4 regions of the Streptomyces sp. NBC_01261 genome follow, and region 3 is predicted to be linked to each of the others. Evidence: riboswitches for the same ligand, from Rfam matches in the RefSeq annotation. Region 3 holds a riboswitch; each other region holds the start of a gene.
The links. Region 3 has a riboswitch for S-adenosylmethionine ahead of thrC (threonine synthase). Riboswitches for the same ligand answer to the same signal wherever they lie in the genome.
Positions count from the first base shown of each region.

Region 1: linked by a shared signal. The riboswitch ahead of OG226_RS47665 (putative leader peptide) and the one ahead of thrC (threonine synthase) in region 3 are both predicted to bind S-adenosylmethionine.
Region 2: linked by a shared signal. The riboswitch ahead of OG226_RS08165 (amino acid ABC transporter permease) and the one ahead of thrC (threonine synthase) in region 3 are both predicted to bind S-adenosylmethionine.
Region 4: linked by a shared signal. The riboswitch ahead of OG226_RS35220 (aminotransferase class V-fold PLP-dependent enzyme) and the one ahead of thrC (threonine synthase) in region 3 are both predicted to bind S-adenosylmethionine.

Region 1 is NZ_CP108463.1:10,728,359-10,730,552, reverse strand. It holds gene OG226_RS47670 (MDR family NADP-dependent oxidoreductase) at 1-920, opposite strand, end outside; SAM riboswitch class IV at 1,093-1,206, shown strand; gene OG226_RS47665 (putative leader peptide) at 1,240-1,365, shown strand; gene OG226_RS47660 (ABC transporter substrate-binding protein) at 1,603-2,194, shown strand, end outside.
Region 2 is NZ_CP108463.1:1,856,269-1,858,462, reverse strand. It holds gene OG226_RS08170 (glutathione S-transferase C-terminal domain-containing protein) at 1-777, shown strand, start outside; SAM riboswitch class IV at 855-964, shown strand; gene OG226_RS08165 (amino acid ABC transporter permease) at 1,319-2,194, shown strand, end outside.
Region 3 is NZ_CP108463.1:6,298,375-6,300,568, forward strand. It holds gene OG226_RS28065 (glucosyl-3-phosphoglycerate synthase) at 1-720, opposite strand, end outside; SAM riboswitch class I at 911-1,057, shown strand; gene thrC (threonine synthase) at 1,073-2,194, shown strand, end outside.
Region 4 is NZ_CP108463.1:7,897,009-7,899,202, forward strand. It holds gene trpD (anthranilate phosphoribosyltransferase) at 3-1,067, shown strand; SAM riboswitch class IV at 1,144-1,260, shown strand; gene OG226_RS35220 (aminotransferase class V-fold PLP-dependent enzyme) at 1,426-2,194, shown strand, end outside.

The DNA of each region.
Region 1 (2,194 bases), 4.4 Mb from region 3:
GTGACCGAGCCCTCGCGGAGCCAACGGCCGAAGGTCTCCGGGTATTCCGTCAGCGCGTCCCGGTGGCGCGCGCCGCTGATGCCGCGGAGCTGGATCCCGCGCACGATCAGCGAGTACGTGTCGATCTCGACGGGCGCCGTGTTCTCGCCCGGGATCTGCGCGGAGAGCGCTCCGATCAGCCCCACTCGGGCACCGGGCCGGGCCAGGGCGAGCGCGGCCCGCAGTTGCTCACCGCCGACGTTGTCCACGACCGCGTCGATGCCGTCCGGGGCCGCCTTGCGCAGCTGTTCCTCGATGGGTTCGGCTCCGCGTAGCACGACCGCGTCGTAGCCCAGTGTCCCGACCAGGTAGTCGGCCTTGCGCTGTGAACTGGTGCTGCCGATGACCCGGGCGGCTCCGCGCAGCCGGGCGAACTGCCCGGCCAGGGTGCCGAGTCCGCCCGCCGCGCCGGAGACGAACACCGTGTCCCCCTCGCGTACTTCGGCGCCCCGGACGACGCCGATCCAGGCCGCCGGTCCCTGCGAGAGGTATGCCACGGGGTCCGGCAGAACCGTCAGGTCGACGGGTTGCACCGCGTCGGCGTCCACCACGGCGTACTCGCGGAACCCCGCCCAGTGCGACACCAGATCGCCGGGGCGCGGGGTCCCGCCCTCGGGGGCCGTGACCACCTCCCCGACGGCCGGGGCCGACAGCGGTCCGCCGACCTCGAACGACGGCAGGGGCAGCCCCGCCTGTTCCCCCATCAGCGTGCGCAGTGACGCGGCGACGCCCATCAGGCGGTTGCGGACCAGCAGTTGCCCGGGTCCCGGTTCCGGGACGGGGACCTCCGCCACGGTGAAGTGGCGCGATTCCAGGGCACCTTGGGGACGGGAGGCGAGTCGGACCTCGCGGTGCGTGGCGGGGATGTTCGACGGAGGCATCTACGGGCTCCTGGCGGGTCGTTGACGGCCGCACACCGTGTACGGCGCCCACCGACGTTAAGAGTTGACGCGCACGTCAAGGTCAAGTCGGGCTGGGCCGCCCGGTCGATCTCCCTCGTCGCGCCGGACCCGCCATTGACGTACGACGACGTCGCTCCGTACGATCGCGACCGGCATCGAGTGTCAGCGTCAAGCCCTGGCTTGCTGACCGGCAACCCTCCGACGCGGTGGGGTGCTCCAGGTGAAAGCCCGGCAGGATCACCGACGATCCCTGCAAGCGCGGGGCCCTTGGCCAGGGTCGGAGACGGGGAGGACGGTCGTGCGACACAGCAGTGACCCGAGCGTCTCCGTCGCCTCCCTGACGGCCGCGACCGTCTTCTCCCGGTTCTCCCGCCGCCGCCACATCGACCTGCAGCGCTTCACCAGCTGTCTGTGTCGCGCCTGACCGCCTTGACCACGTCCGTCTGACGTCCGTCGCGGCCCGCAGGCATTTTTCCGCAGCCTCTCGCGGTCCTGTCCGTGTTCACGGACGGCATCCGCACCCGCCGCGCCCCCCTTCCCGCTTGACCCTCCAACTGCACTGCCCGTCAACGGCGTTGAGCCGACCGGAGCGGCGCGCCCGTGTGCGCGGCCGTGATCCGCGGGCACCCCATGCGTAGTGACACGAGTAGGAGCACTCTCCGTGAGAGCACATCCGGACATCCGCCCCGCCCGATGGACGGCACTCACCGCCCTCCTGACCACCAGCATCCTGCTGACCGCCTGCGGATCGGGAGGCGGCGGCTCCGACAGCGGCAGCGGCCAGGCCAAGTCCGGTGGCACCCTGACCTTCGCGGTGGGCTCCGACTCCGGTTGCGTGGACCCGCAGCAGGTGGGCAGCAACGACACCATCTACTCGGTACGGCAGCTCGTCGACTCTCTCACCGACCAGGATCCCAGGACCGGCAAGATCGTGCCGTGGCTGGCGAAGAGCTGGGAGGTCAGCTCGGACGCGACCACGTTCACCTTCCACCTCAGATCGGGTGTCACCTTCAGCGACAGGTCCAAGCTGACCGCGCAGGTGGTCAAGGACAACTTCGACGCGGTGCCGAGACTCGGCGCGCTGGGAACCCTCGCCGAGGGCTATCTGAGCGGCGTCAAGAGCACCACCGTGGTCGACCCGCTCACCGTCAAGGTGACCTTCCAGCAGCCCAACGCCCAGTTCCTGCAGGCGACTTCGACTCACTCGCTGGGCATCGAGTCCTCGGCGAGCGTGCAGAGGACCCCGCAGCAGA
Region 2 (2,194 bases), 4.4 Mb from region 3:
TACCGCCTGCATCTGTCCACCGCCTGCGCCGACGGCCTGCGCATCGCCGTCACCCACAGCCTGCTCGGCCTCGACGAGAGCTGTCCGGCCGTGTTCCTGTCCGCCGTACCCGACTGTCCCAGCGGTGGACACTCCGCGTTGCGCCCGCTCTACGAGGCGAGCGCGCACCGCTACTCCGGACCGGCCGCCGCGCCGGTGCTCAGCGACGACTGGTCCGGCCGGATCGTCAGCACCCACGCGCCCGACATCATGCGCGACCTCGCCCGGCACTTCGGCGCGGGGGGACCCCAGTTGTACCCGTGCGGCGCCGAGTCGGAGATCGAGGCCGTCGAGCGACTGTGCGCCGAAGGCATCGAGGACGCCGCGCAGCGGGCCGGCGCGGCCGGTGTCGAGCAGGAGGAGCGCGACGCGGCGGTCGCCCGGCTGCTGGAGACCCTGGGTTCGCTGGACCGGTGGCTGGACGGCCGCGAGCACATGATCCGCGACGAACTCACCGCCGCGGACGTCGAGTTGTGGGTGTCACTGGTCCAACTCGACACCGTGCACCGCAACCACCTCGACGCCGCCGCCGTACAGCGCATCGCCGACCACCCCCACCTGTGGGCCTACGCCCGCCGCCTGGCCGCCCACCCGGCCTTCGGCACCCACCTCGACCTCGACGGCATCGCCCGCCGTCACCACGCCCGCTGCCGGGGCTTGGAGGCCGCCGGCGCGGCTGTCCAGATCCTGGACTGGGCCGCCCACGTGGCAGACGAAACGGGAGCTTGCCGCAGCTGAGCGCGTTCTGTGGCGTCCAGTTGGTGGACGGCCATTGACATACGTTCGGACAATTGTCTTAACTTGCGACCTAGAACGGTCATGAGTGTCAGCGACAAGCCCTGGCTTGCTGACCGGCAACCCTCGCACGCGGTGGGGTGCCCCAGGTGACGACCGGACCGGATGACGTTTTCGGTAAGCGCGAGGCCCCTGGGCCACAACAGTGATGGGTGACGGACATGTACGCAGCTCTCCGGACGGCAGTACGCCGCTCCCCGGGCTGCGTACTGCCGTGCGTGAACCCTCTCGTCGCGGACCGTGCCGTCGATCTGCTGCGCGTCAACAGCGCACTGTGTACCGCGTGTACCGCCCCGGGCTTCGCCCGCTGTCGAGGCTGACGACTTCTCCCAGCCCTCGCGTTCCGCGTTCCTGACGAACACCGCCCGCGCGGTGTGCCGTTGTCCGCCCAGCCCCCGGTCCTGTGTGTACCTCACCTCGTGCGTCGCGCCAGCCTCGCCCGGGTGTCGCGACCCGGGGTGTCCGACTTCCGCCGGAGCCCTCCATGACTGAACCCCCGGGCACCACCGTGTCCCTGGCCGCCGCGCCGCCCGCCGACGCCCCGTCAAAACCCCTGACAGCACAGCGAGTTCAGCCGCTGCGCCGGCCCGGCCGGTGGATCGTCACTCTGGTCGTGCTGGTGCTGGTCGCCCAGTTCATCCACGGACTGGTCACCAACTCCTTCTACCAGTGGGACCGCTTCGGCTACTGGTTCCTGCGCCCGACGATCCTCGACGGACTCGTCATCACCCTCGAAGTAGCCGCGCTGAGCGCCGTGTTGGGCCTCCTCGGCGGCATCCTGCTCGCCCTGGCCCGGCTCTCCAAGAGCCCGGTACTGCGCGCGGCGAGCTGGACCTACGTATGGGCCCTGCGCTCGATCCCGCTCATCGTGGTGCTGATCTTCCTCTACAACTTCAGCGCCCTGTACCAGACACTCAGCATCGGCGTCCCCTTCGGCCCCGCCTTCTTCTCCTTCGACGAGTCGAAACTGGCCACCGACATGGCCGTCGCCGTCGTCGGCCTCAGCCTCAACGAGGCGGCCTACGCGGCGGAAGTGGTCCGCGGCGGCATCCTCTCCGTCGACCAGGGTCAGCACGAGGCGGCCTCCGCCCTCGGCCTGCCCAAGGGCTACCAGTTCCGCAGGATCGTCTTCCCGCAGGCGCTGCGCTCCATCACCCCGAACTACGTCAACCAGCTGATCGGCCTGATCAAGAGCACCTCCCTGGTCTTCTACGTCTCGCTGCTCGACCTGTTCGGCTCCGCGCAGACGATGGGCTCCACCTACCCGGGCGACATCGTGCCGCTGCTCCTGGTCGTCACCGTCTGGTACCTGATCCTCACCAGCGTCGTGTCCGTCATCCAGTTCTACGTCGAGCGGCAC
Region 3 (2,194 bases):
GCCCACGTCGACCTGGGCGAGGGCGTCCAGCCCCACCAGGTGCAGCGCGTCGACGAGCATGCCCAGTTCGACGCCGTACCCGACCGGGAACGGCAGCTGTTCCAGCAGCGAGCGGCGGGCCGCGTACTCGCCGCCGAGCGGCTGCACGAAACCGGCCAGCTGCGGCCAGTGCATGTTCAGCAGCGGGCGCGCCATCAGCTCGGTGACACGTCCGCCCTGGCCGGCCGCGCCGCCGAGCGGGCGGTCGTACATCGCCTTGACGAGGTCGACGCCGGGGTCGGTGAGCAGCGGGCCCACGATCCCGGTGACGAAGTCGGAGGAGAACTCCTTCAGGTCCGCGTCGATGAAGGCGACGATGTCGCCGCTGGTGACCAGCAGCGAGCGCCACAGCACCTCGCCCTTGCCGGGCACGGCGGGGATGCGGGGCAGGATGTCGTCCCGGTGCACGACCCGGGCGCCCGCCGCGGCGGCCACCTCGGAGGTGCGGTCGGTGGACCCGGAGTCGACGACGACGATCTCGTCGACGAGCGGGACCTGCTGCATGAGGTCGTGACGGATGATCGCGACGATGTCGCCCACCGTCGCTTCCTCGTTGAGCGCGGGCAGCACGACGGAGACCGACTGGCCCGTACGGTGCTTCGCGGCCAGGATCTTGTGGAGCGGCCGGTCGGTCATGGACCAGGAGCGGGTGCTCAGCCAGTGCTCGACTTCTTTCAGCACGTTGCGCGGCTCCTCTGCGTTCTCTCGGCGAGAGGCGATCACCCTGTGTAGGTGATTCGTCTCGCGGTTCGGACGGCTCACTCAACTGTCCTGGCCTTCGGTTACAGTCTTGAACAACGCTGATGACCATCGCATGTCGGGGGCCGTCAACGCTCACGCAAGTGACACAACCGCATACACAACTGAACACCGCTCATCCAGAGGGGCAGAGGGATACGGCCCGTTGAAGCCCCGGCAACCCTCCAGCCGGTCTTGTCACGTTGATGTGGCGAGGCTCCCGGCTCGGGAAGGTGCCAAATCCGTCTCATGGCGAAATGCGTCGTGAGGAAGATGAGGAAAGGGCCTCGCCTCCATGGCTGCGCAGACTGTTGCAAGCACCACGAACTCCGTAGACGCCGTCGATCTCGGCCCCGCCGTAGCGCTGTCCTGCCGCGAGTGCGGCCACCGCGTCCCGCTCGGTCCGGTCTTCGCCTGCGAGGAGTGTTTCGGCCCGCTGGAGATCGCCTACGACTTCTCGGCCTACGACACCGAAGAGCTCCGCAAGCAGATCGAAGCGGGCCCCGCGAACATCTGGCGTTACGCGCCCCTGCTGCCCGTCCCCGCCGACGTGGCCGACAAGCCGAACATCAACCCCGGCTGGACCAAGCTCGTCCAGGCCGACAACCTCGCCCGCGAACTGGGCGTGGACGCGGGCAGGTTGTTCGTCAAGGACGACTCCGGCAACCCGACGCACTCCTTCAAGGACCGCGTCGTGGCACAGGCCATCGAAGCGGCCCGCGCGTTCGACTTCACCACCCTCTCCTGCTCCTCCACCGGCAACCTCGCGGGCGCCGTCGGTGCCGCCGCCGCCCGGGCCGGCTTCCGTTCCTGCGTGTTCATTCCGCACGACCTGGAGCAGGGCAAGGTCGTCATGGCCGCGATCTACGGCGGCGAGCTCGTCGGCATCGAGGGCAACTACGACGACGTGAACCGCTTCTGCTCCGAGCTGATCGGTGACCCGGCCGGCGAGGGCTGGGGGTTCGTCAACGTCAACCTGCGGCCGTACTACGCGGAGGGCTCCAAGACCCTCGCGTACGAGATCTGCGAGCAGCTCGGTTGGCGGCTCCCGGACCAGCTCGTGGTGCCCATCGCCTCCGGGTCGCAGCTCACGAAGATCGACAAGGGCTTGCAGGAGCTGATCAAGCTCGGGCTCGTCGAGGACAAGCCGTACAAGATCTTCGGGGCGCAGGCGGAAGGGTGTTCGCCGGTCTCCGTCGCCTACAAGGCCGGGCACGACGTCGTAAGGCCGCAGAAGCCGAACACGATCGCGAAGTCGCTGGCCATCGGGAACCCGGCGGACGGTCCCTACGTGCTGGACATCGCCCGGCGGACCGGTGGGGCGGTGGAGGACGTCAACGATGAGCAGGTCGTCGACGCGATCAAGTTGCTGGCGCGGACCGAGGGGATCTTCGCGGAGACCGCGGGTGGGGTGACC
Region 4 (2,194 bases), 1.6 Mb from region 3:
GTATGAGCGCTGTGACCCCCGCTGGAGGCGACACCGCGGCGGCCCGTTCCTGGCCCGACGTACTGAGCGCGCTGCTCGCCGGACAGGACCTGAGCACCGCCGACACGGCGTGGGCGATGGACCGCATCATGAGCGGTGAGGCGGCGGACGCCCAGATCGCGGGCTTCCTGGTGGCGCTGCGGGCCAAGGGCGAGACCGTCGAGGAGATCAACGGCCTCGTCGAGACGATGTACGCCCACGCGAAGCCGCTGGACATCCCGGGGCCGGCCGTCGACATCGTCGGTACGGGCGGCGACCGGGCCAAGACGGTCAACATCTCGACGATGTCCGCCATCGTGATCGCGGGCACCGGTGCGAGGGTCGTCAAGCACGGCAACCGGGCCTCGTCCTCGGCGAGCGGTTCCTCCGACGTGCTGGAGCGGCTCGGCATCAACCTGGAGCTGTCGCCCGAGCGGGTCGCGCAGGTGGTGGAGGAGGCCGGGATCACGTTCTGCTTCGCGGCCAAGTTCCACCCCACGATGCGGTTCGCGGGCGCGGTCCGGCGAGACCTGGGAGTGCCGACCGCGTTCAACCTCCTCGGCCCGCTGACCAACCCGGCCAGGGTCACCTCGTCGGCGGTCGGCTGCTTCGACACCCGCATGGCCGGGCTCATCGCGGGCGTACTCGCCGAACGCGGTTCCTCCGCGCTGGTGTTCCGCGGTGACGACGGCCTCGACGAGCTGACGACCACGGCCACCTCCCGGGTGTGGATCGTCCGCGAGGGCAAGGTCACCGAGGAGTCCTTCGACCCGCGGGACGTCGGCCTCGAACTGGTCCCCGTGGAAGCCCTGCGCGGTGCCGACCCCGAGTACAACGCGGACGTCGCCCGCCGTCTCCTGGACGGCGAGACGGGCCCCGTACGCGACGCCGTACTCCTGAACTCGGCGGCGGCCCTGGTGGCGCTGGAGGCCGGGGACGGGCCGCTGGCGGACCGGATCCGGGCCGGGATGGCGAAGGCGGCCGAGTCGATCGACTCGGGGGCGGCCAAGCGCACGCTGGAGCGCTGGGCCGCCGCCAGCAACGCATAGCGGCACGGCGGTCGGTGTCCCGCGATCCGGACACGGGTTGCGGGACACCGATCACCTCGCGTAGGTTTTCCGACCAGGTCATGAGTGACAGTCATGAGGCCCCGGCCGACTGTCCGGCAACCCTCCGTCCGTGGCGGGGTGCCCCGGGTGAAGACCAGGCCGTAGGCAGCGAGGTCTGCGGCAAGCGCGGGCCCCTCGAAAGACACCAGGGGTCCTGGTCATCGAGGGAGCTCTCTGTGAGCAAGCGAATGCGATAGGGCGCGAAGCCCCCACTCCGCACATCCCCCTTTACCTTTCCCTGCGCCGAAGCCATGCCCGCTCGCGCAGTGAATTCGCCTGCCTCTTACGGGAGTTCGCCATGTCTGTCTCCACCGTTGCCGCCGCTCAGACCATTTGCAGTGACATTCCGGAGGCGCTGCCCGTTCTCGGCCGGGATGTCACCGTCCCGCTCGTCACGGGCGGCGAAGTCACCTACGCGGCGCTCGACTACGCGGCCAGCGCCCCCGCCCTCCAGCGCGTCTGGGACGACGTGGCGGCCTACGCCCCGTACTACGGCAGCGTGCACCGCGGCGCCGGCTACCTCTCGCAGCTCTCCACGGACCTGTTCGAGAACGCCCGCAGGACGGTCGAGGAGTTCCTGGACTGCCGCGCCGACGACCAGCTGATCTTCACCCGCTCGACCACGGACTCCCTGAACCTCCTCGCCGCCGCCCTCCCCGCCGACTGTCAGGTCTTCGTCTTCGAGACCGAGCACCACGCGTCCCTGCTCCCCTGGAAGGACGCCCGGGTCACCTACCTCAACGCCCCGCGCACCCCGGCCCAGGCCGTCGAGACCCTGGAGCAGGCCCTCGCCGGCCGGGACCCGTACGGCCCGGCCCTGGTCTGCGTCACCGGCGCCTCGAACGTCACCGGCGAGCTGTGGCCGGTACGGGAGCTGGCGGCCGCGGCTCACGCCCACGGCGCCCGTATCGTCCTGGACGCCGCCCAACTGGCCCCGCACCACCCGGTGTCCGTCCAGGACCTCGACGTCGACTGGATCGCCTTCTCCGGCCACAAGCTCTACGCCCCCTTCGGCTCGGGCGTCCTCGCCGGCCGCGCGGACTGGCTCCAGGCGGCCGACCCCTACC